3 regions of the Nostocoides sp. HKS02 genome follow, and region 2 is predicted to be linked to each of the others. Evidence: predicted binding sites of a transcription regulator. Region 2 holds the regulator's gene; each other region holds the start of a gene.
The links. The regulator LexA, encoded in region 2, represses DNA repair genes until DNA is damaged. The targets are predictions, from matches to a motif close to TCGAACANNTGTTCGA.
Positions count from the first base shown of each region.

Region 1 (9,892 bases), 190 kb from region 2:
CGGCACACTCGGCATTCTTGAGCATGTCGGACACCGAGGCTTTCTGGACGTTGAGGATCTTGCCGCGGATCGGCAGCAGGGCCTGGAAGTCGCTCGAGCGCGCCAGCTTCGCGGTGCCCAGGGCACTGTCACCCTCGACGATGAACAGCTCGGACTTGGCGACGTCCGTCGAGCGACAGTCCGCGAGCTTGGCCGGCAGCGAGGAGGTCTCCAGGGCGTTCTTGCGACGCTGGGTCTCCTTGTGCAGCCGCGCGCTGATCCGCGACTTCATCTCGGAGACGACCTTCTCGAGCAGCAGCGCGGCCTGGGCCTTGTCGCCACGCTTCACGGAGTTCAGGCGCGCGGTGAGCTCCTGCTCGACCACCTTGGCGACGATGGCGCGGACCGCGTTGGTGCCGAGGACCTCCTTGGTCTGGCCCTCGAACTGCGGCTCGGCCAGACGGACGGTCACGACGGCGGTCAGGCCGGCCATGACGTCGTCCTTCTCGGCCTTGTCGTTGCCCACCTTGAGGCGGCGGCTGTTGACCTCGAGCTGCTTGCGGAACACCTTGAGCAGAGCCTGCTCGAAGCCCGCCATGTGGGTGCCGCCCTTGGGGGTGGCGATGATGTTGACGAACGAGCTGACCCTCGCGTCGTACCCGGTGCCCCAGCGGACCGCGATGTCGACCTCGCACTCGCGCTCGACATCGGCCGGCGAGAGGTGGCCCGCGGAGTCGAGCACCGGCACCGTCTCGGTGAACGTGCCCGTGCCCTGCAGCCGCCAGACCTCGGTGACCGCGGCGTCGGGGGCGAGGAACTCGGCGAACTCGGAGATGCCCCCGTCGTGGACGAAGGTCTCTTCGTGGGGGCCGCTCTCGCCCGGGGTGCCCGGCAGGCCGCGCTCGTCGCGGATCACCAAGGTCAGGCCCGGCACGAGGAACGAGGTCTGGCGGGCGCGGGCGACGAGCTGCTCGTAGTCGAAGGTGGCGTCCTTGAGGAAGATCTGCCGGTCGGCCCAGTAGCGGATGCGCGTGCCGGTCACGCCCCGCTTCGTCGTGCCGATGACGGCCAGCTCGCTGGTGCGCTCGTAGGGCGTGAACTCGTGCTCGGGATCCTTCTCAGCGCTCGCGACGTCGGGGAAGTACCCCGGCTCGCCGCGGCGGAAGCTCATGGCGTACGTCTTGCCGCCGCGGTCGACCTCGACGTCGAGCCGCGAGGACAGGGCGTTGACAACGGACGCCCCCACCCCGTGCAGGCCGCCAGAAGCGGTGTAGGAGCCGCCGCCGAACTTGCCGCCCGCATGCAGCTTGGTGAAGACGACCTCGACCCCCGTCAGACCGGTGCGCGGCTCGATGTCGACCGGGATGCCGCGGGCGTTGTCACGCACCTCCACGGAGCCGTCGCGGTGCAGCACGATGTCGATCCGCTCGCCGTGACCGGCCAGGGCCTCGTCGACGGCGTTGTCGATGATCTCCCACAGGCAGTGCATGAGGCCACGTCCGTCGGTCGACCCGATGTACATGCCGGGCCGCTTGCGGACGGCCTCCAGCCCCTCGAGGACCTGCAGGTGGTGAGCGCTGTAGTCCGAGGACGACTTGGTCGTCGCGGCCTTCTTCGCGGTGGTGGCTTCAGCCACGGCCTTCCCTTCTGGTGATCTGCGGCGGCTGGAGACCCGTCCCCGGCCGGTCCCCGCAGGTTATCCCGACGCCGTGACAGGCCCTCGCAGGCACGCGGGACCCGGGCGCATGGGCGCCGGTGGCGGGGGCTCACAGGTGCGCCGCATACGCTGGGGTCGGTCTGTGGCCCATCCACCGGACGCCTGACCTCCGAATCACCCGATGCGACATGACATGACCCACATCCCGGGCCAATGCACGGCGGGAAGAACTGACCGTGCTTGACTGTTATCACCGGCGCCGGACCGGGATGCCAACCTCGGACCGGAGATGGACGTCTCATCAGAGACACGAGAACGAAGGAAGGCTGACGTGACCACTGCACTGGCACCCACTTTGACCGCGGCTGACCGCTGCGACCGCTGCGGCGCCCAGGCTTACGTTCGCGCCCGCCTGCACGCGGGGGGCGAACTGTTGTTCTGCGCCCACCACGGACGTGAACACCTGGCCAAGCTCCGCGAACACGCCGAGATCCAGGACGAGAGCGAGCGGTTGCACGAGACGCCCGCCGTCGCCCCCGTCGACGAACGCTGAGAGGCGCTGCTGGCGCCCTGACGCCCGTGGACGCATCCACCTGGGTCCCCGCTGTCCTGATCGTGATCGGGATGGTGGGGATCGTCGTTCCGGTGCTGCCCGGGCTGCTCCTCGTGCTGGCGGCGGTCCTGGTCTGGGCGCTCGACACCGGCACCACTGTGGCGTGGGTGGTGTTCGCCGTGGCTGCCGTGCTGTGGGTGGCCGGGTTCGCGCTGCGGTATGCCGTGCCCGAACGACGGTTGCGCGAGGCCGGCGTGCACCGCTCCACCCTGCTGCTGTCGATGCTGCTCGGGATCGTCGGGTTCTTCGTGATCCCCGTCGTCGGCGGCCCGGTGGGGTTCATCCTCGGGATCTACCTCGTCGAGCTGGCCCACTCACGCGACCGCGGCACGGCCTGGTCCTCGACCAAGAGCGCGCTGCGCGCGGTGTTCACGTCGATGGGGATCGAGCTGCTCGCCGGCCTGGCCATCGCCACGACCTGGGTCGTGGGAGTGCTGCTGAGCCGCTGAGCTGAGCTGTGTGGAGACTCGGCGTGGGTCGGTACTCGCTGTGTGGGGACTCGGTGCGGGTCAGTACTCGTCGCGCCGACGGTCCCAGCGCTCCTCGAGGCGGTGCATGAACGAGCCCGACTGCTTCGAGGTCTTGCGGGTGGTCGCGGCCGGCCGACGCACGGAGCCGTCGGGCTGGACCGTGCCGAGCGGGGTGCGTCGCCGGGGCGGGGTGAGTGCGAAGGCGACCGAGGCGACCATGACCGCGAAACCAGCAGCGCCGAGCCACATGGTCGTGTTGACCCCGACGAGCACCAGGGTGAGGCCAACGAGCACGCCGACGACCCCGACCGCGATGCGACGTCGTGCCGCCGCCTTGGCGCCCGCGCCCTGCATCTGCGACGCGAACTTGGGGTCCTCGGCATACAGCGCCTGCTCCATCTGTTCGAGCAACTGCTGTTCATGCTCTGAGAGCGGCACGATGACCTCCTGGCTTTCGGCGTGCACCTGGACCAACGCTCGAGCGCCCCGCCCAGTTGCATTGCCGTTGTTGCGTGCGTTGCGGCCGGTCAGCGCCTTGCGATGGCACCTTCAGGATATGTCGCCGGGCGGTGATGCACTAGCCGTTCGGGTCGGGTGTGGAGGGCTGTGACCTGCCGCGCCGGTCCTGCGGTGTCGCCCGCGCGCGATCGGTGTCACGGATGAGGCTGGCGGGACGCACGCTGCCGACGCCGAACCGCGCACTGGCCCGGTCGACGGCGCGATCGGCCTCGCGCCACCCGTGGTCGGGCTCGTCGAGCAACCCCTGGATCGGTGCTCCCTGCGCCTCGACGAGTCCCTCCATCCGGACGCCGACGAGCCGGATGCGGGCCTGGTGCAGGGCGAGGGCATCGAACAGCGCCTTGGCCGTGTCGTAGATCTCGCGGCTCACGTCCGTGGGGTCGCGCAGGGTCTTGCTCCTGGTGACGGTCGTGAAGTCGGCGAACCGCACCTTGATCGAGACGGTGCGTCCCACCATGGCCGCGGACCGCACCCGCGCAGCCGTGCGGTCGCTGAGCTTGAGCAGCTGGCGGTGGATGTATGCCGGGTCGTCGACGTCGACCTCGAACGTCTCGTCGGACCCGATGCTGCGCTCGCGACGCTGGGGCTCGACCGGTCGCGGGTCACGCCCCCAGGCGAGGTCGTACAGGTGCGGGCCGGCGCTGTCACCCAGGGCCTGCCGAAGGGTGTCGAGCGGGGTGTGGGCGATGTCGGCGACGGTGTGCAGGCCCAGGCGCACGAGGGTCTCCTCGGTGCGGTCCCCCACTCCCCACAGCGCGCCGACGGGTAGCTGCTGGACGAAGCCAAGGACCTCCTCACGCGGCACGACCACCATGCCATCCGGCTTGGCCAGACCGGAGGCGAGCTTGGCGACGAACTTGGTCGGGGCCACGCCGACCGAGCAGGTGATGCCCTGCTCCTCGTGGATGGTGTCGCGCAGGAGCTGGCCGATGCGGGCGGGGTTGCCGAGCCGGCGCGTGGACCCGGCCACGTCGAGGAAGGCCTCGTCCAGGGACAACGGCTCGACCACGGGCGTGATCGTCGCAAAGGTGGCCATCACGCCCGCCGAGATCTGGCTGTACAGGGCGTGGTCCGGCGCGATCACCGTGGCTTGGGGGCAGAGCCGTCGCGCGCGGGACATCGGCATCGCCGAGGCAACCCCGAACGCGCGGGCCTCGTAGGTGGCGGACAGCACCACCCCGCGGTTGCCCCCACCACCGATGATCACCGGGGTGCCGACCAGCTCGGGGCGGCGCAGGAGGGAGGCCGAGGCATAGAAGGCGTCCATGTCGACGTGCAGGATGGTGCAGCCCGTGTCGTCCGGTGGCTGCTGGGCGGTGCGCTGTGGGAGCGCGAACTGGCGCCGGCTCACGGCTCGCCTCAGCGCTTGGCGAGGATGTGCACCGCAGCCCCGAGCTGGCCGAGGAAGCCGAACTCGGGGTGTCGGCTGGCGGCGTGCTCGAGCTCGAGCAGGGCGGTGCGGTCGATCTCGGTGTCGAGCAGGGCCGACGGCACGAGGTCGCTGAACAACCGCACCCCGTGCACGTCGAGAACCCGGAGCCCGGCGGCCTCCACCATCGCGACCAGGGCTGGGGCGTCGAAGCGGCGTGGGAGGGGGTCGGCGCTCCCCCAACGGCCGTCGGCGCTGACCAGCGCCGTGTGGGCCTGGGCGAACTGGCCGGCGAGGACCCGAGCGAGCACGACGGCCAGGCGCTGGGCAGCCACCAGGCTGAGGTGGCCCCCCGGTGCGAGAACCGCGGCCAGCGCGCCCACGGTGGCGGCCGGGTCGTCGACGACCTCGAGGGTTCCGTGGCAGCAGACCAGGTCGAACGGCCGGTCGCCGGCGAGGTCGACGAGCGAGTCGGCGTCGCCTTGGACTGCGGTGACCGCGGCGCCGACCCCGCGCTCGGCGCTGCGGCGCGACAGTGAGGCAAGGGCATCGGGGCTGGGATCGACCACGGTGATCTCGTGCCCCAGCTCGGCCAGCGGGACGGCCAAGCCGCCGGTGCCGCCACCGAGGTCGAGCACCCGCAACGGGCGGCCGAGCTCGGACTGCTGTGTCTCGATGAGCTCACGGACTGCGACCCAGACCGCCGAGGTCCGCAGTGCGGTCTCGACGCCGCCGCGTCGGGCGCGCCACTGCTCTTCGGCCACGAGGTCTCCTCCGGGGTAGCGCTGCAGGGTGGGCGGGTCGACTGCCACCCTAACGGCCGGAGCCGACGGCGCTGGGCAGAGCGCACGGGATGGTCGGCACGAGGAGGTCGATCGGCCCGTGGTTGTTCGCGGGCACGCCGAGGCTGTGGCACACGAGGTCGAGGAACAGCTCGGCCTGGCGCAGGAGGTCGTCGGCCTCACGGGCGGTCACCTGGCCCTGCGGCCGGCGATCGGCGGTGACCACCTCGAAGAAGGTGGCCCACTCGGCGAGCTCTGGGGCCAACCGGGGCAACAGGGCCCACAGGCTGTGCGGCCCCGCCCGGTCGGAGTCGTCAGGACGGTCGGGTCCGTCTGGTCCGTCTGCGCCGTCGGACGCCCCGGGGCCGCGGAGGCGACGGGCGTCACGTCGGGCGGCGAGCATCGACGCCGCGGCTCGCAGCGCGGCCAGGCGGGCATGCTGGTGGCGGGTCGTCGTGTCGGTGCTCTGGCACGCCAGCAGCAGGGAATGGCGCGACCGGTCGAGCAGGTCCAGGGTGCTGGTCATCGCGGCGCCTCAGTCCGCGACCCGAAGGAGCTGCCACTGGTTGGCCTGGGCACCGGCCCCCGGCGAGCCAGGGAGTGTCGCAGCGAGGTCGTAGACCTGCGCGCCGCCGAGGCGGCCGGGGCTGGCCTCGACTCGCCAGACCCGGCGTTCACGGGCGCCTGCGACGACCTCGTGCCCCCCGCGCGCGTCGCGCCACCACGGCCGGTGCTCGTTCCACTGGTCGAGGATCGCTCGGACGACGTAGAGCCTGCCGCGCCACACGAAGGCGTCCGGACGGCGCCCAGGATCACCGTCGGAGGATGCCGGCGCGTCCTCGTGGGCCGCGTCGCGGACGTCGATGGGTTCTTCGTACCGGCGGTCCACGAGCGACTCCTTCGGAGGGTGGGAGTGGGGTGGGGTGTGCGCTCTGGCCCTGCGAACGGGCGGGGTCGAGGCGCCTGATCACAGGGCCAGAGCCGCACGGCGGGTTCCGTCGAGGACCCGTCATTCGAACAGGTGTTCGATGAGAAGAAGGTATACCCCGGCGCCGACAGCCCGCAATCCCTCTGGTCCGCCGCCCACCGGCCCGCCTAGCATTCGTCCATGTCGCAGTCCGGCGCAGCCACCTCCCCGGGCGCGCCCGACCTCGGCGCCCACCCCGGCGTCCAGCGCGTCCTCGCGGCGCTCGCTGTCCACCACATCACCCCGGAGGTCATCACCCTGCCCGATGCCGTGCGCACGGCATCGGCCGCCGCGGCCGCGCTGGGCATCACGCCCGCCGAGATCGCGAACTCCTTGGTGTTCCGTGCCCACGCCGAGGACGGCACGGTCGGGCCCCTCCTGGTCCTCACCTCGGGAGCCCACAAGGTCGACCTCGTGAAGGTGGCCGAGCTGCTCGACGGAGTCGAGCGCATCGACCGCGCGGACGCCGACTTCGTCCGAGCCCAGACCGGTTTCGCCATCGGCGGTGTGGCGCCCGTCGGACACCTCCACGCCGTGCCCACGGTCGTCGACGTCTCGCTCAGCCGGTATCCCTACGTGTGGGCGGCCGCCGGCCACAGCCACACCGTGTTCCGGACCACCTACGAGGAGCTGCTCAGGATCACCGGGCCCCACAGCACCGCCATCGAGGTCTGCTGACCGCGAAGTGGGCTCCCGTCACAGCTGGGTGTTGAGGTACCGCTGCAGCAGGCTGACGATCCGGGTGTTCCACGTGCGGGCGCCGTCGCGGTACGTCCCGAGGTAGGACTGCAGTGCCGCCGTGGACGCCGGCCCCCACAGGCCGTCCGCGATCGTTCCGATGCGCTGTTGCAGGGCACGCACCGTCACGGTGTCCAGTCGACCCGTCCGGGTCACCGAGAGCCAGCGCTGCAGGGCCACGACGGTGGTGGCGTTGAGCACTCCGGTGACCGCGAGCCGTGGCGCCAGCAGCCCTTCGGTGGCCTTGAGCACGAGCACCCGCAGGACGGCGGCGTTGACCTGGGCCCGGAAGGCGCTGTTGGTCGACGCGCGAGCAGCCACCGCGGCGACCATCGCGGGGATGACCTGAGGGTTGACGGTCAGGACGAGGTCACCCCCGGCGCTGATGAAGTTCACCGCTCGCGCGCCCGGCGACCAGGCCCGCACCTGGGCGGCGTTCCCGAGGTCGTCGCTGACGACGACGCCGCCGAAACGCAGGCCCTGGCGGATCATCCCCGTGATCACCGCGTGGGAGAAGACGGCCGGTTGGCGGGGGTCGATGCGGCTGTAGATCGCCGACGACACCATGAGCAGACCGGCGCCCGAGGCGACCGCGGCCCGGAACGGCACGAGGTCCGCGGAGGTGGAGGTGGTCACGGTGTCGGTGACCCCAGCGGTGACGTCGGTGTTGCCCGTGACCCGCCCCAGTCCGGGGAAGTGCTTCGCGGTGACGGCCAGACCGGCCGAGCGCATCCCCTTGAGGAAGGCTGTTCCCTTGTCGGCGACAACAGTCGGCGTGTAGCCGTACTCGCGGCTGTACCGGCCGATCGGCGCGTTGTTCGACGCGCTGCTCGCGGAGACCGTGTCCATGACCGGCGCGAGGTTGACGTCGACCCCGGCGCGCGCCACCTGGCGACCCCAGGCCGCGGCATACGAGGTCAGCGTGGCGTCCGGCCACCCGCCCTGGACCAGTGCCGTCGGCATCCTCGAGAAGCCCGGCCCCTGGAGCACCTGGACGTACCCGCCCTCCTGGTCCGTGGCGATGAACAACGGGACCGCGGCGGTGGCGGCAGCGGTCGTCAGGGCGTCCGCGCTGCTCGTCAGGGCCCGAACCGGAGGCGCGCCCGCCGTGGTGCGCCCGGTGAGGATGAGGTTGCCGACGTGGTACCGCGAGATGGCGGACACGGTGGACGAGCCGAGGCCGGTGACCGGGCCGCCCACCATGAAGAGCTGGCCGATGCGTTGCGCGAACGTCATCCGGTCGAAGGCCGCCCGCGCCATCGTGGCCGGGGTGACGACGACGGTCGTCGCGGCCAGCGACGCAGCCCCGACCGGTGCCAGGTCGGCGCCGAGGAACGGGACGCTCGTCGCGAGCACGGTGAGAACTGCCCCGGTGCGAAGAGACTTGCGAAGAGCGTCCATGGCTGCCTCCAGCGAGCGGGTTCGGTCCTTCCACTCTGTGACGCCCGGACGCATCGGCAGGTTGGGTGTCCGGCGACCCCGACACGCCCGTGCGCCCCGATTTCCGGGGTGCGCGGGCCGCGCAGGGGGTTGGATACCAACCACGGGGGTTGAAGCGGCGTCTCAGGGACGTGGCGAAAGCCGGAAGGACAGCGAGCATGGTTGCTCGGGACGGCGGTTTCCCGCCCCAGGCCGCCTCGCCGGACGCGCATGCGGCGGTGCGGTCGCTCTTCGACGCCCACTACGGGCCGCTGGCCGGCTGGGCAGCCCGCCTCCTCGACGACGACGACCTGGCGCACGACGTCGCGACCGAGGCGTTCGTCCGGCTGCTGCGGACGTTCGACACCGTTGAGGAGCCCCGCGCCTGGCTGTATGCCGTGACGGCCAACCTCGTCCGCGACCACTGGCGGCGCACCAGTCGCGAGCGGGTCGCCTACCGCCGCTTCAGCCACGACCAGGGGCAGGATCCCACCGCGGACCGGGAGGCGGCCGAGCACCGCAGCGACACCGCCACCCGGCTGACGGTGCGCCAGGTGGTCCTCTCCCTGCCGGACAGCCTGCGCGAGGCCGTCCTGCTCTACTACTACGCCGACCTCCCGGTCGCCGTCGTGGCGGCCCGCCTGGGGAAGTCAGAGGGCACCGTGAAACGAGATCTCTTCGACGCGCGACGCCGCATGGCGGCACTGCTGGAGGATGTGCGATGAGCGACCACAGGACCATCTCCGATCCAGGACCCGACCCCGGCTTCGACCCGGTGGACGCCTTCTTCACGCACGAACGCCGTGCGACCCGCGCGCTCGAAGCCGGGGACGCCCAGTGGGACGGCATCCTGGTCCGCGCGCGCCGCGAACGGATGCGGCGGATGCGCAGCACCACGGCCTGGGCTGCCGCTGCCGCCGCCCTCGTCGCCGCCGGGGTGTGGGGGCTCTCCGGTCGCCTCGGCCCGGTCACACCAGCAGACACCAGCCCGCCGGTGACGTCCCCGTCGACGCAGGCCCCGTCGCCGACCCCGCACCCCTCGCGCAGCTCGCAGCCGACGCCGTCGACCTCGAGCGGCTCGGTCGGCACGCCAATGCCGAGCACCTTCCGCGTGCAGTCCCTGTCGACCGGCGATGCCCACCACCTCTACGCCCTCGGCACCGCCGCGTGCAGCGGGGGCGCCTCCTGCCCGATGCTGGCGGTCTCGGCCGACAACGGCAGGTCGTGGCGGCTCGTGCACACCTTCCCCAGCAACGCGACCGCGAACGCCACAGCGGGCACGCAGGCCGGAACACCCGTGCCCGGGCCGGCAGCCCTGAGCCAGGTGCGCTTCGCGAGCTCCTCGATCGGGTGGGTGTTCGGCGGCGGGGCCATGCGCA
Region 1 is NZ_CP046121.1:1,314,187-1,324,078, forward strand. It holds gene GKE56_RS06245 (type IIA DNA topoisomerase subunit B) at 1-1,615, opposite strand, end outside; gene GKE56_RS06250 (hypothetical protein) at 1,968-2,189, shown strand; gene GKE56_RS06255 (DUF456 domain-containing protein) at 2,216-2,698, shown strand; gene GKE56_RS06260 (DUF3040 domain-containing protein) at 2,759-3,130, opposite strand; gene dinB (DNA polymerase IV) at 3,297-4,589, opposite strand; gene GKE56_RS06270 (methyltransferase domain-containing protein) at 4,598-5,419, opposite strand; gene GKE56_RS06275 (SAV_6107 family HEPN domain-containing protein) at 5,421-5,915, opposite strand; gene GKE56_RS06280 (DUF6504 family protein) at 5,925-6,278, opposite strand; gene GKE56_RS06285 (YbaK/EbsC family protein) at 6,498-7,034, shown strand; gene GKE56_RS06290 (glycoside hydrolase family 3 N-terminal domain-containing protein) at 7,053-8,495, opposite strand; gene GKE56_RS06295 (RNA polymerase sigma factor) at 8,693-9,238, shown strand; gene GKE56_RS06300 (hypothetical protein) at 9,235-9,892, shown strand, end outside.
Region 1: a site for LexA is predicted at 6,403-6,418, ahead of GKE56_RS06285 (YbaK/EbsC family protein). Genes of this name have one in related genera too.

Region 2 (9,892 bases):
ACCGCGCAGTAGGGGCAGATGCTCTGCACGACCCGGTCAGCAGTGCTCGTGCGCGGGGTCAGCTCCTCGGTATGCCGCGAAGTGACCGCCGGACCGCGGCCCAGGAGATCTCCCGACCGGACTTGGCGGACGACCGGCCACGAGAGAAAGGCCTTCCTGGCGTCCACGCGGAACCTCCCTGCCTGCTGATCAGCGATGTTGCTGTCAACCTGCCACAACTCGCGGGCCGGTGCACGCCCGGCAGGCAGGCCGGCAGCCAAGCCCGGCGGCGGTTGGCTCAGCAGCCGTTCAGCGTCGTTCAGGGGCGTTCAGGGGCCGGCTCAGCCGACGGCGGGAATGAGCAGGCTCTGCCCGGCGTGGATCTCGGAGCTGGTCAGGTCGTTGGCGACCTGGATGCGAGCGACGGCGTCGGCGACCGGCAGGCCGGGCAGCTGCTGAGCCGCGATCTGGGAGAGCGTCTGGCCACCCTGAACCGTCGTCGAGTGGTCGATCACCGTGGCCGAGGCGCCGCCGGAGAGCAGGGCGATGGTGGCGGCCACGAGGACGACGAGCACCAGGGACGTGATGGCGAGGCGGCCCGCGCGGGTGAGGCGCAGTGGCGCGCCGGGCACCGCCACGGCGTCGCTGCCGCAGGGCACGGAGACCAGGTGCGGCCGGGCCACCCGGCTCGGCACACGCAGGGGGGCGGGGGCGACGTCCCAGGCAACTGCTGCACTCATCGGTTCCTCCATCTGACGGCTCTTCGAACGAGTGTGCGAAAAGCGCTCTGCCTGATTTCTAGCACGCATGTTCGAAAGGTTCAAGACACGCGTCGAACACATGTTTGGCAACTCTGTTCGAACGCCATACGCTGTGGTCACGCCTCAGATCAGATCAGAGGCCACCGACAGCCCCACCTGCACCACCCGCCACAGGCACCTGACCTGCAGAAACGAGGAGCGCGATGAGCGAGGACAACGTCAAGGAGCTTCCCGACCGCGACCGCGGTGACGGGCTGACGGTGCGCCAGCGCCGGGTCCTCGAGGTGATCCGCAACTCGGTCGACCGCCGCGGCTACCCGCCCAGCCTGCGCGAGATCGGCGAGGCCGTCGGCCTCACCTCACCCAGCTCCGTCGCCCACCAGCTGTCGACGCTCGAGCGCAAGGGCTTCCTGCGCCGCGACCCCAACCGGCCCCGCGCGATCGAGGTCGTCTCCCCCGATGCCACCGCCGAGACGCGCGGCTACCGCGGCGGCGCGAGCGCCGAGGACGAGACGGCGACGTTCGACGAGACCGGCCTGGGCGACGCCCGTCCCGAGGCGTCCTACGTCCCTGTGCTGGGCCGGATCGCGGCCGGCGTGCCGATCATGGCCGAGGAGTCCGTCGAGGACGTGTTCCCGCTGCCCCGTCAGCTCGTTGGCGAGGGCCAGCTCTTCCTGCTCAAGGTCGTGGGTGACTCGATGGTCGAGGCGGCGATCTGTGACGGTGACTGGGTGGTCGTGCGCCAACAGCCGACGGCGGACAACGGCGACATCGTCGCGGCCATGCTCGACAGCGAGGCGACGGTCAAGACGTTCAAGCGCAAGGACGGTCACGTGTGGCTGCTGCCGCACAACCCGGACTTCGAGCCGATCGACGGCGACCACGCCACCATCCTCGGCAAGGTCACGGCGGTGCTCCGCCGGATCTGACGCCCTGACGCCGGCTCAGTGGCCCTGACGCCGGCTCAGTCGCCCAGTGCGTCGAGGTAGTGCGTGATCCGGGTGTTGAAGCGGTCCCCGGCGTCCCCGTCGGCCACGATCTCCCAGAGCTCGTTGTCCTCGGAGCGCAGCGCCCGGTGCAACGCCTTCGTGGCGAACTCCTCGAGCCGCTCGTCGACGTCGAGCGGCTCCTCGTCCAGCCAGCGGGGCACGTTGCGCTCCCCCACGACCGACTCAGGGTCGTCCGAGGCCGCCACGACGACGGCCGCGGCGATCGCCTCCGACATCGTGGACGCCTCGATGTAGTCCGTCGCGCGGATCACCCGCCGAAGAGCCGACTCCACCTTGACGCGGCGCTCCTGCGGGTCGGACTCCTCGAGGTCGTCGAGGAAGTCGAGTGCGTCGTCGTTCTCGAACGGACCGGTCCTGATTCTCGTCGCGCCCATGTCAGCCTCCGAAACTCTCGTCGAGCGTCACCTCACGAGACTGCCAAGCGTTGCGCCGACACGCCAGACCTAGCCGCCCGAAGCCATCCGTTGGTACCACGCGGTGTCGACATAACGGCCGAACTTGTGCCCCACCTCCCGGAGCACCCCGATCTGCTCGAAGCCCACGGCCCGGTGCAGCGCCTCACTGGCGTCATTGGGCAACGCCACGACCGCGACCTGGGTGTGCACGTCGGGCCGGGCGTCGAGGCGGGCGAGCAGCTCGGCATATAGGGCGCGCCCGAGTCCACGACGCCGCGCGCCGACCGCGAGGTAGACCGACACCTCTTTGGTGCCGGCGTACGCCGGGCGCGGACGGAACGGCCCGGAGTACGCGTAGCCCAGCACCTCGTCCCCCGCTCGGGCGACGAGCACGATGTCGCTGCCACCCGCCGACGCCAGCTTCTCACCCAGGTATGCCGCCCCACGGGGCTCGGTGTCGAACGTCGCGAGCGAGGTGCCGACCTGCTCGTCGTAGATGGCGGCCATCGTCGGCAGGTCGTCGAGGCCGGCGTCGCGGATGACGATCTCCGGCTCCCCCGCGGCATTGGCGCTCATATCGGCGATGCTAAGGGGATGACCGACCGCCAGCAGATGTGGGACCAGCGATATGCCGCGAGCGCCCGGGTCTGGAGCGCCACCCCCAACGCCGAGGTCGCCCGGATCGTCGGCGGCTGGCCGCCCGGTCGCGCGCTGGACCTCGGTGCCGGCGAGGGCCGTCACGCCGTGTGGCTGGCCGGCCTGCACTGGCGGGTGACCGCGGTCGACTTCTCGGCGGTGGGACTGGCCAAGGGCGACGCCGAGGCGACCCGGCGAGGGGTCGCCGTGGACTGGGTCGTCGCCGACGTGCGTTCGTGGCACCCGCCGGAGCGCACGGCATACGACCTCGTCCTCGCCGCCTACCTGCACCTGTCACAGGACGTCCTGTCGCGCGCCACCTCGTGGCTGGCCCCCGGTGGCGCCCTGGTCGTCGTGGGTCATGCGCTGCGCAACCTCACCGAGGGCGTCGGCGGCCCCTCAGATCCGTCGCTGCTGCATACCCTCGAGCAGCTGCGGTCGGCCGCGGCCGGACTCGAGATCGAGCGGTGCGAAGAGATCGTCCGCCCCACCGACGCCGGCGACGCGATCGACGCGGTGCTCGTGGCTAGGCGCCCAGCCGGCTGACCAGCTCGGTCAGGGTGGCACCCAGCGGCGCGTCGAGCTGCAGCGTCGCGTCGGCGTCGCCACGGGTGGCGCCGCGGGTGATGATGGCCACCGGGATTCCGAGGGCCGCGGCTCGGCGGACGAAGCGATAGCCGCTCATGACCTTGAGGCTCGAGCCGAGGACGAGGATGGCATCGGCCTGCTCGGTGAGCCGAAAACAGTGCTCCACCAACGGTTTCGGCACGGACTCGCCGAAGAACACGACCTCGGGCTTGAGGGTGTCGCGGCCGCAGACGAGACACAGCGGGACGCGGAACGCGGCGACGTCGAGGTCGTTCAGGGCGATGTCGCCGTCGGGGCGGATCTCGTCGCTCGAGACGGTGTATGCCGGGTTGGCTTCGCGCATGCGGGCGTCGAGGTCCCAGCGGGAGGTCCGGTCGCCGCAGGTGAGGCAGACGACCTTGGCGAGCGACCCGTGCAGCTCGGTCACCTCGGTCGTGCCCGCCGACTGGTGGAGGCCGTCGACGTTCTGGGTGATGATGGGGCCGAGGAGCCCAGCCGACTGGAGGCGTGACACCGCCGCGTGGCCGGCGTTGGGGCGGGCCTGGTTGAACCGCTGCCAGCCGACGTAGCTGCGCGCCCAGTACCGCTGCCGGGCCTGCGACGAACCGAGGAACTCGGCGAACTGCATGGGCGTGACCCGCCGGTTGCCGTCCGGCCCCCGATAGTCGGGTATGCCGGACTCGGTCGAGATCCCCGCCCCGGTGAGCGCGAGCACATTGCCGTGCTCGAGGAGCCCCGCGATCGCGGAGAGCTCGTCGGTGCGCGTGTCGGTGCCCTGGGTCACGAAGAAAGGGTACGCGGCCCAGGCGGCTGCTCAGGAGCGGCCGAGGAACAGCCGGCGTGCCGAGTCGGACAGCGCGGCCCCAGCGACCTCGGGGTCGGCAACCGCCGGATGTGGAGGGTCGAGGTCGCTGTCGCGGACGATCAGCTGTGGGGCGTGGGTCCGAACCTGGGCGTCGGCCACGAGGTAGCCGTGACGCTCGAGGATCTGTTGCTCGGCCGTCGAGAAGGCGTCGAGATCGGTGCGAACGGCACTGATGCGCGTCACGGTCTGCGTCGGGTAGCCGCCGTCGATGAGGGTGTCGAGCGCCCACGAGGTGCCGCGCAGGATGCCGCGCGCAAAGCTGGCGTGGAGCCATCGACTGCGCACGGACTGGCCGCCACTGGTGGCGATGGCGAGGATGCGTTGGGTGCGACCGAGCACGGTGCGCTCGGTGCGGGCCCGGAACACGCTGCCCCCGTCACTCACGAGGACCGTCGCGTGGTTCTTCCACACGGGCTCCAATGCGAGGTTGTCGTAGACCCCGCCGTCCGTGAGGCGGATCCGTCGCAGGATGCCGCGGCGCTCGCCCGGCGACTCGACGCCTCGGCGGCCACCCCGCAGGTGCATCGCCTCGCCGTCGAGCACCATCGGACTGAAGAACGGCGGGAACGCGCAGGAGGCGGCCACGGCGTCGGCGCGGCGCAGGTCGCGCGGCCAGGCGGCATACCCCGTGCGGTAGTCGCCCACCCTGCCGCGCGGCGACCGGGCACTAGGCCCCTCGAACACCCAGTCCACGCCGTAGCCGATCTCAGTCGCGCCCGTGATGATCTCTGGCGCGCCGTTGTCGTTGCGGGCCAGAGGATCTGACCACCATGGAAACTGTGAGGCGAGCTCGTCAGCGAGCGCGCGGATGGCCGCGTCGGGAGCTCGCCAGTTGCGCGGCTTGAGCTTGGCGAGGAAGGCAGGGGTGCGGATGTTGCGGGAGGCGAGCTGGCGCAACGGCGTCGCGACGTACTCGTCGAAGCCCACGACCGTGGCGTCGGCTCGGCGGAACTCGAGTCGGGGGTCGGCGAGCAGGTTGGCGAGGATCGAGCCGCCGGACACGCCACTGACGGTCGTCACGGAGGCGAGGATGCCGAGCTCGTTGAGCCGTCGGGTCGCGCCGAGGTGGAAGAGCGCAGCACGGTAGCCGCCGCCTGACAGGCACAGCGCGGTGCCGTGGCGTGCGCCCGCCGGGGTGTCGGGTGGGTCGGCGTCGCTGGTGTGGGCGGTGGCGGTCTCCTCGGGGTTCATGGTCTCCCGATGTAAGCAGACGGCGCGGACACGCGCTCGGTGGTGCGCGGGCCGCGCGCTACTGCTTCACCAGCCGGGCGTGCGCCTGCTTGACCTGGAGCACGGTGATGGGCTCGCCCTGCAGGTCGGCGACCGCTTCGAGGTCAGTCCAGGCGCCGCCGTTCGCGCGGTACTGGGCGCTCAGCCTGGCATCAACCTTGACCTGCGCGGCCTGCAGCGGGCGCCGGTAGGAGTGCCGGACCGAACCGTCCGGGTACCCGCCACCGGGATCGGTGACCGGGCCGCTGCGTGCGCCATCACCGAACGCGAAGTCGTAGGACTGCGCGGCGATCCGGAACTCCACCGACCACGAGAGCAACTGCACCGGCCGGCTGACCTCGCCCGGCTGCAGACCGTCATCGCCGGGCCAGACCGCCTGGTAGAAGGTCGGCAGGTTCACCAGCGTGACGTTGCCGACAGGCTGCACCGACACCCTCGGCTTCGAGAACGGCAGCTGGCGAAACGCCGTCTGGATCTGCCCCAACGACGGAATCCGGGGTGCCGCGACGCCTGCCGGCGCATCACCGAGACCACACATCTCACGGACCAACGCCCATGGCGCGGAGGGGTTGTCGGTGAGGCGGTACTCGAGGCGGTAGAGGTTCTCCCCCGCTCTGGGATCCGATGCCGGGTAACGGAACGTGCACGCCGTCTGCGCGTACGAGCAGTTGGTGGCCTCGCCATCGGGCGTGTCCGAGAGCCGCTTGGGTTGACACGCAAGAACGACCCGGTACTCGTAGCGGCTGGGGCCATGCGCCGCAGCAGCTTCCGAGTGGGCGGGCGGCGGGGCAGGTGCGGACGAGCTGGGATCGATTGAAGTGGTGACGGACTCCAGGGCTTGGACCGAGTCGTTGTCGATGGTGGGTGGACTTGGCGCGGCGCTCGCCGCGCGCGACAAGGGCAGCATCAGGAAAGCCGCGACCGCAAGAAGGGCAGGGGCGCGATACACGTCTACCTCATCAGCCTGAGGTCGCTGACCGCCCAGCCGTCCGGTCCCCACCGTTCGGTAAGCCGGATGTCGAAGCGAGCTCCCTTGACGTTCGCGACCACCGCGCCGTTCGCGTCGATGATTCGCTTTGGGGTCTCCTCGGCCAACACACTGATGACCGCCCGTGCGCTGGTGCTCTCCGGAACGATCCACGCGGAGTGGATCGCGAGCGCGTCGAGATCTGTGTGCTGCTGCTTTCTCTCCAGCGCTTCGACAAGGTGGACAAGGGCATTGCATCCCTGGCACTCCGGACGGGCCAGCCCTCGCATCAGACTGGCGTCACCGGCATGCGCGGCAGCCGAGTACTGCTTGAGGTAGAACTTCGCGAAGGCCTGGGCGCCCGCGTGGGTGTGCTGGGTGGCCTCGGGCGGCAGGCTCACCGGCCGGGTCGTCCTGGTCATGGACGGCGAGACTGGGGTCGTCGCAGACCCCGATGATGTGGGCGGGCTCGACGTCGATGTGCTCACCGACCCCGACGGGGCGTTGCCGTCGGCACTGCACGCCGACATCAGCACCCCCGTGACCAGCCACAGCCCAGCCCAGACCTGACGTGTGCGATTCACTGCTCCCCCTGCGTGCCGAGTTCCCCGAGCGTCGACATCGTGAAGTCTAACGGTTCCCCCCGTTTGCTGCGCTTTGCCTGTCCTCAGGTGGACAGACTCTCGCGAACCATCACATTCCGCTCGAGATGTTCGCCTTTCGATAACAGTCAGTTATCGTGGATCCATGATCGATGCTGCTGGCCTCCGCGTCATGAAGGCCATCTCCGACGAGGGAAGCTTCACGGGCGCAGCGCTCGCCCTCGGCTACTCCCAGCCCGCCATCTCGCAGATGGTCCGTCGCCTGGAGCAGCGCACCGGCACGGTGCTCGTCGAACGCGTCGGCCGCAACGTCCGCCTGACCGAGGCAGGCCAAGTCCTCGCGCGTCATGCCGTGGCCGTCCTCTCCGCCCTCGACGCCGCAGAGGAAGAGGTCGCCGCGATTGCGGGGCTCCGTGCCGGCCGGGTGCGGCTGATGGCGTTCCCGTCGAGCTCGGCGACCCTCGTCCCGCGCGCCTTGGCCTTGGTGAAGCAGCGCTTCCCCGATGTGCAGGTGACCTTCACCGAGGCGGAGCCGCCCGAGTCCCTGGCCGCGCTGAAGGCGGGCGAATGCGACCTCGCCGTGGCGTTCGCCTACGAGGGCGACGACCTCAGTCGCGGCGAGGAGGACATGGATCTCTTCGTCACCCACAAGCTCATCGACGACGAAGTCAGGCTCGCCCTCCCCCGTCAACACCCGCTCGCCGCCGCGGAGATGGTGGAGCTCTCCGCCCTGGCCCAGGAGAACTGGATCGCGGGGTGCCCTCGATGTCGCGGTCACCTCCTGCAGATGTGTGCCGCAGCCGGCTTCTCACCCCATGTCGGCTTCGAGACCGAGGACTACGTCGCCGTCCTGGGCCTGGTCGCCGAGGGCTTGGGAGTGGCCCTCATCCCTGACCTGATCCTGCGGACCGCCCACCACAACGACGTCGTCACCCTGCCGATGAAGCCCGCCTCGCGAAGGACCATCAGCGTCGTCACCACTGCCGACCTGCAGCGGGTGCCCGCGGTCCAGGCCACCATCGACGCCCTCGTCGAGGCCGCCAAGGCAAAGCCCCGGGTGCTCGCCAGCACCTGAGCCGGGTCAACGACCGCGCCAGGTCACACCGACCCGACCACCCTCCTCCACGACAGCCACATCCCCTCGCTGGTCGGTCCGGAACACCGCAGACCCGTTGCGGCGCAAGACCGCCAATGCCTTTGCCGATGGGTGCCCGTAGTCGTTCCCCTCACCGACACTGATCACCGCCACCGGGCTCCGCACGGCGTCCATGAAGGCCTCATCGAGGTTGGCTGACCCGTGGTGGGGCGCCTTGACCACGTCGAACGACTGCGCCTCGGCAGCCATCGCCGGGCTGCGTCGCAGCTCCAGCAGCACGGCGTGGGCGGCCTCGCGCTCCACGTCGCCGAGGAGCAGCAGGTGGACCGGCCCGGACCGGACGGCCAGCACGACACTGGCATTGTTCGGCACCGACCCCGAGGCGATCCGGCGGGCCGGCCACCACACCTCCGCCGTGACGCCGCTCCACGCGAGGTGGTCCCCGGCATACAGGTCGCGGATGGGTATGCCGCGGGCGCCGGCCCACCTCGCGACCTCCCTCCACTGGTAGGGAGGCTCGCGCACCGGACTGGCGAGGATCTCGCCCACGTCCCGCCCGGCGAGCGCACCGGGGAGGCCGTCGACGTGGTCGGCGTGGAAGTGGCTGAGGACAACCGAATCCAGGACGGTGACGTGGAGGCGCCCCAGGCAGCTGTTGATCGCCGCCGGATCGGGCCCTGCGTCGACGAGGACCGCGTGACCCGGTGTCGTGGCCAACACCAGACCGTCACCCTGGCCCACGTCACACGCGACGAAGCGCCAACCCGCTGGGGGCCAGGTCAACGCGGTCGTCGGGGCGAGGAAGGCCAGCAGCGTGATGGCGCCAGCCAGGGCCAGCACCGGGTGGAGGGACACCTGATGGAGCCACCACCGGCCGGTCACCACCACAGCGACGGTCAGCGCCGTCAGCAGCAGCGCGCCCGGGGCGCCGTCGAGCCACGGCAGGGTGCCGCCGGGGACGGTGGCGCACGTGCGCGCGACCCAGGCGATCCCGAGCGTCGGGAGAGCCCCGAGCCAGCACAGCATGGTCGCGCCGAACGGCCACAGCGGAGCCACCACCGCGGCGGCGACCCCGCAGACGGTCGCGGGTGCCACGAAGGGAGCGGCGAGGAGGTTCGCGAACACACCCATGACCGACACGGAGCCCTGGAGGAGGACCACGACCGGGGCGCACATGGCCTGGGCCGCCACCGGGATCGCGATGGCAGGCCCCCACGACCGGAGCCGCGTGGGCAGCCGGCGCCCGATCGCCTCCCCCAGCTACGGGTGAACAGCAGCAGCCCCAGCGTGGCCAAGGTCGAGAGGGCAAAACCGTAGGACCGGCTCAGCCAGGGGTCGACCACGAGCAGGACGATGACCGCAGCCGACAGCACCGGGATACCCGCACCACGGCGCGAACGGCTGAGACCGATCAGGCCGATCACGCCCATCGTGGCGGCGCGGACGACGCTCGGCTCCGGTCTGGCCAGGACGACGAACCCCGCGAGCGCCGCCACCGCGACCGCGGGCCGCCCCCGTCGAGGGACGCCCACGAGCGCCGCCGCCCCCATGGCGAAGGTCAGCACGATCGCGACGTTCGAGCCGCTGACGGCTGACAGATGGGTCATGCCGGTAGCCAGCATGGCCTCGGTGAGATCGGCAGGGGTGCGGCTGGTATCGCCGATGACCAGCGCGGGGATCAAACCTCGGGCGTCCGCAGGCAAGGGTTCGGCTGCTCGGCGCAGGCCGGCCCTCAGGTGGTCGGCCGCCCGCGGAACCAGCCC
Region 2 is NZ_CP046121.1:1,508,083-1,517,974, forward strand. It holds gene fdh (formate dehydrogenase) at 1-167, opposite strand, end outside; gene GKE56_RS07135 (LysM peptidoglycan-binding domain-containing protein) at 321-719, opposite strand; gene lexA (transcriptional repressor LexA) at 944-1,669, shown strand; gene GKE56_RS07145 (DUF4259 domain-containing protein) at 1,705-2,124, opposite strand; gene GKE56_RS07150 (GNAT family N-acetyltransferase) at 2,194-2,721, opposite strand; gene GKE56_RS07155 (bifunctional 2-polyprenyl-6-hydroxyphenol methylase/3-demethylubiquinol 3-O-methyltransferase UbiG) at 2,740-3,327, shown strand; gene GKE56_RS07160 (NAD-dependent protein deacetylase) at 3,308-4,153, opposite strand; gene GKE56_RS07165 (patatin-like phospholipase family protein) at 4,184-5,425, opposite strand; gene GKE56_RS07170 (hypothetical protein) at 5,484-6,371, opposite strand; gene GKE56_RS07175 (DUF6318 family protein) at 6,416-6,853, opposite strand; gene GKE56_RS07180 (hypothetical protein) at 6,852-7,001, shown strand; gene GKE56_RS07185 (LysR family transcriptional regulator) at 7,179-8,108, shown strand; gene GKE56_RS17305 (ComEC/Rec2 family competence protein) at 8,115-9,320, opposite strand; partial or broken gene GKE56_RS18195 (ComEC/Rec2 family competence protein) at 9,434-9,892, opposite strand, start outside.

Region 3 (9,892 bases), 980 kb from region 2:
TGAGCCGGGAACCCCGACGGAGAGCCCGGAGTTCACGGCCTTGTCGAACGCCATGGGCGTGCCGTCGGGCTCGAGGAAGGCGTTCTGGGTGAAGGTGCGCGGGGCCGTCTCACGGCCGTCGATGGTCTTCACCTGCCCGGTCTTGGCGTCGTAGAACACGAAGAAGCCGCCACCGCCGATGCCGGTCGAGTACGGCTCGGTGACACCCAACGCGGCCGCCGTGGCCACCGCGGCGTCCGCGGCGTTGCCCCCGGCTTTGAGCACGTCGATCCCGACCTGGCTGGCGACGGCGTCGACCGACGACACCGCTCCGCCGCCGCCGCGCATCACGGGGACCTTGGGCAGGGAGTTCGAGACGGGCTTGGGTCCGGGAGCTGCAGTGCCCGCGCGTGCTGTGGCGGTCGCCGAGGCGGGGACCGTCAGCCCGACAGCGAGGGAGCCGGCTACCCCGGCGGCGAGGACGAGGGGGACGCGAGGTCTGCGCATTCCCCGACGTTATGACCGTTTTAGGACGATCGCACCTCGAGGGCGACGCTGCCGTCGGCCACGAGAACGGCCGGTCCGGCGAGCTCGACCTCCTGCCCTGGCAGCGCGCGCACCCGCAGTCGGCCGCCGGGGACGTCGACGATCCAGGTGTCACCGCGACCCTCGGCCCAGAACCGGGTGGCCAGCGCCGCTGCGGCCGCCCCGGTGCCACAGGACCGCGTCTCACCGACCCCCCGCTCGTGCACGCGCATCCGGACGTGACCCGAGCCGAGGGGACGCACGAGCTCGACGTTCGTGCCGTGCGGTGGTGCGGGGTTGACGACCGGTGCGCGGTGCAGGTCGAGCGCGTCGAGGTCGATGCCCTCGGGCAGCGCGACGACCGTGTGGGGGTTGCCGAGGTCGAGGCTGAGCGCCGACAGCGGCGCGTGGCCGTCGAGGTGGACGAGGGCGTCGAACCCCTCACTCTCGGCGATGACGGGCTGGGCGAGCCGCCATGGGCCGAGGTTGACCGCGATGAGGTCAGGGCCCTCGAACCGGACGATCTTGACCCCGGCCCGCGTCGCGATGGCGAACTCGTCGGCGGTCTCCAGGCCCTCGCGGCGCAGGTAGGCGGCGAACACCCGGGTGCCGTTGCCGCACATCTCCGCGAGGCTGCCGTCGGCGTTGCGGTAGTCCATGAACCAGCGGGCCTGGGTTGCCTGAGCCAGCACGTCGGGGTCGCTGGCTGCGGCGGTCGGCACGACCCGGATCACCCCGTCACCGCCGACCCCGGCCCGGCGGTCGGCGAGCCAGCTGACCTGAGCGGCCGTCAGCTCCTGGGCGCCCTCGAGGTCCGGCACGAGCACGAAGTCGTTCTCGGTGCCGTGGCCCTTGGTGAAGGCGGTCTGGTCAGCCATGGACACCATTGTCACTGATGGCGGGCCCTGATGGCCGCACCGACCAGGGCGAGGGCATGGTCGAGCAGGCGCTGGTGGTCGGTCGTCGTGGCGTCGAGCCAGTGGATGCGGGGGTCGGCACCGAACCACGACTCCTGTCGCCGGGCGAACCGGCGGGTCAGCAGCGCGGTCTGCTCCATGGCCTGCGCCTGGGTCGTCGTGCCGTCGAGCTGGGCCAGGGCCTGCGCATAACCGAGCGCCCGAGCGGCGGTGCGTCCCTCGCGCAGACCGTTCGCCTCGAGACCCCGCACCTCGTCGAGCAAGCCGGCGGCCCACATCCGCGTCACCCGGGCGTCGATGCGCCGGTCGAGCTCGTCCCGCGCGACGCGCAGGCCCACCAGCACCGTCGGCTGGACGAGCTCGCGAGTCGGCATCGAGGCCGAGAACGGCCGGCCGGTGAGCTCGATGACCTCCAGGGCCCGCACGATCCGGCGGGTGTTGCGCGGCTCGATCACCGCCGCGGCACGCGGGTCGAGGGTGGTGAGCCGCTCGAGCATCCGAGCCGTGCCGACCTCGGCGGCCTCGCGCTCCAGGCGCGCGCGCACCACCGCATCCGTCGGCGGGATGTCGAGCACGTCGAGGGCTGCCCGGACGTAGAGCCCCGAGCCACCGACCAGGACGGGGTGAGCCCCCCGGCCCTGGATCGCGGCGAGGTCGGCCCGCGCGGCGGCCTGGTAGGCAGCCACACTCGCCTCCTGCGTCACCCCCAGCACGTCGAGCTGGTGGTGCGGTATGCCGCGTCGCTCGGCTGGTGGCACCTTGGCCGTGCCGATGTCCATGCCGCGGTACAGCTGGCTGGCGTCGGCATTGACCACCTCACCGCCGAGGTGCTCGGCGAGGTCCAGCGCAAGGTCGGACTTGCCGGTCGCGGTGGCCCCGACGACGGCGACGACGAGCGGGCCCGTCATCTCGGTGGTGGAGTCATCGTCAGAGGTCGTGCTGGTTCTCGTCGTGCTGGTGCTCGACGTCGTCGTGCCCGAACGGGTCGGGGTCCACTCCGGGCAGCCAGCTGAACCCCGGGGCGCCCCAGCCTTGACGCTTCACGGCCTTGCGCGCCTTGCGGGCCCATCGGTCGCTGAGCCGGTCGACGTAGAGGAAGCCGTTGAGGTGGTCGTACTCATGCTGCATGCACCGGGCGAACCACCCCGTCGCCTCGAACGAGACCTCGTTGCCCGCGAGGTCGAAGCCGCTGACCGTGGCTCGCTCCCCTCGCTTGAGGGGGAAGCTCTCGCCGGGCACGGACAAGCAGCCCTCGGTCTCGTCGTGCGGGTCCGGCTCCTCGACGCTGGGCTTGGCCGCACTGACGAACGGGTTGACGATGATGCCGCGAGCCGGCACCCCGTCGTCGTTGTCCATCGCCCAGGTGAACACCCGCAGGCCCACCCCGATCTGGGGCGCGGCGAGGCCCACGCCGTGGGCGGCATCCATGGTCTCGAACAGGTCGGTGGCCAGCTGTTCGAGCGTTCCGTCGAAGGTCGGCACCGGCTCGGCGCGCTGGTGCAGGACGGGCTCGCCGGTGATGACGATGGGCCGGATGGTCATGGGTCGGCAGTCTTCCAGATTCGCGCAGCCAGATCGTCAGCCGCAGGTGGGCGCGGCCGTGGGTGCGGGCCGACCCACACCGGGCATGCCCAGCGAGACCCCGGGCTTGCCCGGGACCGGAGCGTCCTGGAGCGCCGCCCATGCATCGCCGCCGGCCGAACGGCGCACGGCATACGCGCCACCCGCGAGGGAGGCGTCGGCGACCAGGTGGTGAGGCGCGCCGTAGGTGACCCCGACCGTGACCAGGTCACCCGGACGCGGTCGCTCGCCGCCCTCGGGCACGGCGAAGTGCACCAGCCGGTTGTCCCGGGCTCGACCTGAGAGTCGGTGGGTCGCGGTGTCCTTGCGTCCCTCGCCGGTGGCGACGAGCACCTCGACCTCGCGCCCCTCGAGGCGGCGGTTCTCCGCCCAGGAGACCTCCTCCTGGACCTCGATCAGCCGCTCGTAACGCTCCTGGACGACCGCCTTGGGCAGCTGGTCGGGCATCGTCGCGGCCGGGGTGCCCGGGCGGATGGAGTACTGGAAGGTGAAGGCGCTCGCGAACCGGGACTCGCGCACGACGCGCAGCGTCTCGGCGAAGTCGGCCTCGGTCTCGCCGGGGAAGCCGACGATGATGTCGGTGGTGATCGCCGCGTCAGGGATCTGGGCGCGGACCTTGTCGAGGATGCCGAGGAACTTCGCACTGCGGTAGGACCGGCGCATGTCCTTGAGCACCTTGTCGGAGCCCGACTGCAGCGGCATGTGCAGGCTGGGCATGACGTTCGGGGTCTGCGCCATCGCGGTGATGACGTCGTCGGTGAATGCCGCGGGGTGGGGGCTGGTGAACCGGACCCGCTCCAGACCGTCGATCTCGCCGCAGGCCCGCAACAGCTTGCCGAACGCGAGTCGGTCGCCGAACTCGACGCCATAGGTGTTGACGTTCTGTCCGAGCAGGGTCACCTCGACGACCCCCTGCTCGACGAGCGCCCGGATCTCGGCCAGGACGTCACCAGGGCGCCGGTCGGCCTCACGACCACGCAGGCTCGGGACGATGCAGAACGTGCAGGTGTTGTTGCACCCCACCGAGATCGAGACCCAGCCGGCATAGGCCGAGTCACGTCGCGTCGGCAGCGTGCTCGGGAACACCTCGAGGCTCTCGAGGATCTCGACCTCCGCGCGCTTGTTGTGGCGCGCCCGGTCGAGCAGGGCCGGGAGGCTGCCGATGTTGTTGGTGCCGAACACGACATCGACCCAGGGCGCACGCGCGACGATGGTCTCGCGGTCCTTCTGGGCCATGCAGCCGCCGACGGCGATCTGCATGTCGGGGTTGCGGGTCTTGGCCGGACGCAGCTGACCGAGGTTGCCGTAGAGCTTGTTGTCGGCGTTCTCGCGCACCGCACACGTGTTGAAGACGACCACGTCGGCAGCCTCAGGGCGCTGGTCTGCCGGGAGGCTGTTGACGTCGACGTAGCCCGCCGTCTCGAGCAGCCCGGCCAGCCGCTCGGAGTCGTGGACGTTCATCTGGCACCCATGGGTGCGGACGTCGTAGGTGGGGTGGGCCACGAGGGCTGTGGTGGTACTCATCGCACGGACAAGGGTACGTGCTGCGCACCGCCGGGTATGCCGTGCTCAGTCACGCCGGTGCTCCGGCGCGTTCGCGACGGCCTCGCGAACCACGCTCATCACCAGGTCGGAGGGGTACCCCTTGCGGGCCAGCATGGCGGCGAGCCGACGGGTCTGCACAGCGGGCTCGAGCCCGTGCAGAGCCTTCAGGCGCTTGGCCACGAGCCGCTCCGCGCGGGCCCGCTCGTCGTCGGAGCTGACCGCCTCCAGCGCGGCCTGCGCCGTCTCGTCGTCGACGCCCTTGGTGCGCAGCTCGCGCGCGAGGGCTCGCTTGGCCAGGCCGCGGCCGGCCTGCTGGGACCGGACGAGCATCCCGGCAAACGCCTCGTCGTCGATGAGCCCGACCTCGGTGAGGCGGTCGAGCACCGCCTCGGCGACGTCGTCGGGGCAGTTGCGCTGGCGCAGCTTGTCGAGGAGCTGCTTGCGGCTCTTCGGTGACAGCGCGAGCTGGCGCAAGGCGATCTGGCGGGCGACGTCATAGGGGTTCGGTTCACCGGACTGTTCGGCCGGTTCGGGTCGGTCGGGCCGCTCGGGCCGGGCCTCGGCTCGGTCGGACGCGGTCGCGGCCAGGGCCGCCTCGAGGGCAGCCCTGGCCGTGTCGTGTCGCGCAGTCATGCGGATCAGAACTCGACGGAGACCTCAGGGACGACAGCTATGGCCGGCTTGTCGACCTGCGGACCGATGCCGAGCTTCTCCTTGATCTTCTTCTCGATCTCGTCGGCCAGGTCGGGGTTGTCCTTGAGGAACTGCCGGGCGTTCTCCTTGCCCTGGCCCAGCTGGTCGCCGTCGTAGGTGTACCAGGCACCGGCCTTGCGGACGAAGCCCTGGTCGACGCCCATGTCGATGAGGCCACCCTCGCGAGAGATGCCGAAGCCGTAGAGGATGTCGAACTCGGCCTGCTTGAACGGGGGCGAGACCTTGTTCTTGACGACCTTGACGCGGGTGCGGTTGCCGACGGGTTCGGTGCCGTCCTTGAGCGTCTCGATGCGGCGGACGTCGAGTCGGACCGAGGCGTAGAACTTCAGCGCCTTGCCACCGGTCGTCGTCTCGGGCGAGCCGAACATGACGCCGATCTTCTCGCGGAGCTGGTTGATGAAGATGGCGGTGGTGCCCGTGTTGTTGATGGCGCCGGTGAGCTTGCGCAGGGCCTGGGACATGAGCCTGGCCTGCAGGCCCACGTGGCTGTCGCCCATCTCGCCCTCGATCTCGGCACGGGGAACCAGCGCCGCGACGGAGTCGATGACGATGATGTCGAGGGCGCCCGAGCGGATCAGCATGTCGGCGATCTCGAGTGCCTGCTCACCGGTGTCGGGCTGGCTGACGAGCAGAGCGTCGGTGTCGACCCCCAGCTTCTTGGCGTACTCCGGGTCGAGGGCGTGCTCGGCGTCGATGAACGCGGCGATGCCGCCGGCCTTCTGCGCGTTGGCGATCGCATGCAGGGCGACGGTGGTCTTGCCCGAGGACTCCGGGCCGTAGATCTCCACGACCCGACCGCGCGGAAGGCCACCGATGCCGAGCGCGATGTCGAGCGCGATCGAGCCGGTGGGGATCACTTCGATGGGCGGTCGGATGTCGTCGCCCAGGCGCATCACGGCGCCCTTGCCGAACGACTTCTCGATCTGGCCCATGACGGAGTCCAGGGACTTGGCCTTCTGGTCGATGCCGTTCGAGCTGGTGGTTGCAGCCATCTTCGCCACGGTTCCTTCTTTCACTGGTCGAGTCGGGCGCGCCTGCCTTCGACCCTGGTCAGTCAGAGAACTGGTCAGTCAGAATCTGTGCAGTATCCGCTGTTGGGTCAGACGCTAGGAGTCGCCACCGACAGTCGACCTGAGCCCACACCAGAGCTGTGGACGAAGGCCCGTCGGGGCTCCACCTGTGCATGAGTCTACCGAACGTGTGTTCGAAATGGGCGGTGGTCTAGCGCGACACGCCGACCTACGAAAGCAGCAGTCGTTCGAGCCGACGGGCTGCGCCGATGACGCCCACCCCACCCAGCACGCCCAGGTACAGCACGTGACCCAGCACTCCCCAGCCCACGTCCCCGAGCAGGAGCGCCCGCTCGAGCGCGACGCCGTGGTACAGCGGAGTGCACTCCACCAGCCATCGCAGCGCATCGGGGTAGGTCGACAGCGGGAAGAAGGTCGCCGAGAACAGGAACATCGGCTGGATCGCCAGGGTCACGTAGTCGAAGTCGACCCACGAGCGCATGAAGGTCGTGGCGAACATCCCCGCCGCCGCGAAGGCGAAGCCGATGAACACGGCCGCGGGCAAGGCCAGCACGGCCCACCAGGAGGTGACCGCACCAGCCACCAGGGCCACCGCCAGGAACAGGGCCGAGTACATCCCGCCGCGGATGAGCGACCACGAGATCTCTCCGACGGCGATGTCCCGCGGGCCCATGGGGGTGGCCAGCACGGCGTCGTACAGGCGGGCGTACTTCAGCTTGAAGAACACGTTGAAGGTCGAGTCGAACACGGCGCCGTTCATCGCCGAGGTCGCCAGCAGCGCCGGCGCGACGAACTGCACGTAGCTCACGACGCGGCCCGAGTCGGTGGTGACGGTGTGCACTAGGGCGCCGATCCCGATCCCGAGGGAGAACAGGTAGAACACCGGCTCGGCAAACCCGGTGACGAGCGCGATCCAGCCCCGTCGGAACGCCGTGACGTTGCGCTCGACCATCATCCGGGCGAGGCCGGCCCCCGCAGGCATCGGGACGAGACGAGCCACCCGCGCGGCCGGCGAGGTCGAAGTCGTGGTCGCGCTCACGGAACCAGCCTCCGGGCAAAGGCGCGCTCGGCAAGCCACCAGCCCACCGCGGCATACGCCAGCGGGACGAGCAGGTGACCGGCCAGCGGCCCCCAGGCGATGGTGCCGCTGGCCACCGCGCGACAGGCCTCGACGCCGTGCCACAGGGGCGTCGCCCAGGCGATCGGCTGCATCCAGACGGGCAGCTGCTGGATGGGGAAGAACGTCCCGGAGAAGAGCATCATCGGCGTGATGATCCAGCGGAACAGGATGTTGAACCCGTTGTCACCCTCCTGCACCGCGGTGAACGCGAACATCGGGATGCTGAAGGCCATGCCGGTCAGGACGGCGATCGGCAGGCACAGCAGGGCCCACCAGGAGTGGAAGCCCCCGAACAGCGCGGCGACGACCATGAAGAACGACGTGGACATGACCAGGTGGCAGGCCACCGCCAGGAAGTGCCCTGAGAGCACGTCGCGCACGCCCAGAGGCGAGGCCAGCTGGGCGTGGTAGGTCATGTTCCACTTGATGTACCCGAGCACCTGGTACGTCGACTCGCCGTTGGCCACCCACATGGTCTGCACCGCCAGGATCGCCGGGGCCACGAACGCGAGGTACGGCACGCCGTGGACGCCGCCGGCCCGGTGGTCGACCAGCGACCCGAGCCCGACCCCCATGGACAGCAGGAAGAGCAGGGGCATGAGCGCCCGGGAGATGACCGAGCCACGCCAGGTCCGGCGATAGACCCGCAGGTGGTACTCCCACACTGCCAGCACCCGTTCGTGGGCGCTCAGTGCGGGTCGCGGGCCTGGGGTGGCCCGTTGCTCCCACTGCTCGGTGACGGCTTCGGTGGGCGGCAGGGGTGACATCAGTCCACCAGCGTCCGGCCGGTCAGGTGGAGGAACACGTCTTCCAGGGTCGAGCGGCGCACCAACGAGGACAGCGGCGCGATGCCGCGGGCGTGGACTGCCGCGGCGGCCGCGTCGCCGTCGTCGGTGTAGACCAGCAGGCGGTCGGGCAGGACCTCCACCCGCTCCCCCACCCCGGCGAGCTGTTGGGCGAAGTCGCGCTGGTCCTCGACGTCGAAGCGCAGCTCGAGCACCTCACGGGTCGAGTAGGTGTCGATGAGCTCGCGAGGCGACCCCTCGGCGACGATCCGCCCGTGGTCCATGACCACCAGCCGGTCGCAGAGCTGCTCCGCCTCGTCCATGTAGTGCGTGGTCAGCACCAGCGTCACGCCGGAGCGCTTGAGCCGGAAGAGCCGGTCCCACAGGACGTGGCGCGCTTGCGGGTCCAGGCCCGTGGTGGGCTCGTCGAGCAGCAGGATCTCGGGTGAGTTGATCAGCGAGCGGGCGATCGTCAGCCGCCGCTTCATGCCGCCGGACAGCGGCTCGACCTTGTCACCGGCCCGGTCGGTGAGCTGGGCGAAGTCGAGCAGCTCGGCAGCCCGGGAGCGGACCTCCTTGCGCGAGAGGCCGAAGTAGCGGCCGTAGACCCAGAGGTTCTCCTCGACCGTGAGCTCCTCGTCGAGGGTGTCCTTCTGGGGGCAGCTGCCCAGGCGCGCGCGGATGGCCGGGCCGTGCTGACCGGGGTCGAGCCCGAACAGCCGCAGCTCACCGTCGGAGACCGGGGAGACACACCCCACCATGCGCATCGTCGAGGACTTGCCCGCCCCGTTGGGACCGAGGAACCCGAAGCACTCCCCCTTGCGGACCGCGAAGTCGATGCCGTCGACGGCCGTGAAGTCCCCGAAGGTCTTCGTCAGCCCCGAGGCGCTCAGCAGGATGTCGTCGTCAGGCACGATGCTGCACGCTACCGACAATCGCCGACACGCTCTCACCCATTTCCGGCGTCCAGCTCGGCCCGCAGGGTGCGGGCCAGCTCGGTGGCCGCCATCGGACGGATCCCGGCGTGGCCGGTGCCCGCCCACAGGTGCACCAGCTCGGCCTCGCCGGTCGCCTTGCCGTGGGCCCGCAGGGGCGCGGTCAGGTGGTGCACGTGGGGGTATGCCGCCGGCGCGACGTCGCCGAACCGCTCGGTCCACGTCGTGCTCAGGGCCCGCGCGCTGCGGCCGGTGAACGCCCGCGTGACGCGCGTGCCGCTGCGGTGGGTGAGCGCATACCGGTGGACCCCGGCGGTGCCGGCCTCGACGCAGTCCAGGAAGGCCGTGCCGAACGCGCTGGCCACCGCGCCGACCGCGCGCAGTTGCGCGGCGTCGCCACCGGTCATGAGCCCGCCGGCCGCCATCACCGGCAGCGGACTGCGGTCTCGCAGTGCGCTGACGAGCTCGCGCACCGCCAGCTGTTCTGCGCCGGTGTCGACCGGGCCACCCCGGTGACCGCCGGCCTCCCAGCCCTGGGCCACCAGCCCGTCGACGCCCAGCTCCTGCGCCCAGGCCACCTCGTCGGGATCGTTGAGCGTGACCCAGACCTCGACGCCGGCCGCCTGGAGGCGGGCCACGACCTCGGCGGGTGGCCAGGCGAAGGCGAAGCTCACGAGCGGCGGCGCCAGCTCGACGAGCAGGTCCACCTTGGCGTCGAACGCGTCGTCGTCATAGCGCGGCTCGCCGAGCTCGACGCCCG
Region 3 is NZ_CP046121.1:529,407-539,298, reverse strand. It holds gene ggt (gamma-glutamyltransferase) at 1-486, opposite strand, end outside; gene dapF (diaminopimelate epimerase) at 507-1,382, opposite strand; gene miaA (tRNA (adenosine(37)-N6)-dimethylallyltransferase MiaA) at 1,394-2,329, opposite strand; gene def (peptide deformylase) at 2,349-2,963, opposite strand; gene miaB (tRNA (N6-isopentenyl adenosine(37)-C2)-methylthiotransferase MiaB) at 3,000-4,526, opposite strand; gene GKE56_RS02475 (regulatory protein RecX) at 4,572-5,180, opposite strand; gene recA (recombinase RecA) at 5,186-6,253, opposite strand; gene GKE56_RS02465 (ABC transporter permease) at 6,501-7,331, opposite strand; gene GKE56_RS02460 (ABC transporter permease) at 7,328-8,179, opposite strand; gene GKE56_RS02455 (ABC transporter ATP-binding protein) at 8,179-9,111, opposite strand; gene GKE56_RS02450 (nitronate monooxygenase) at 9,147-9,892, opposite strand, start outside.
Region 3: a site for LexA is predicted at 6,454-6,469, ahead of recA (recombinase RecA). Genes of this name have one in related genera too.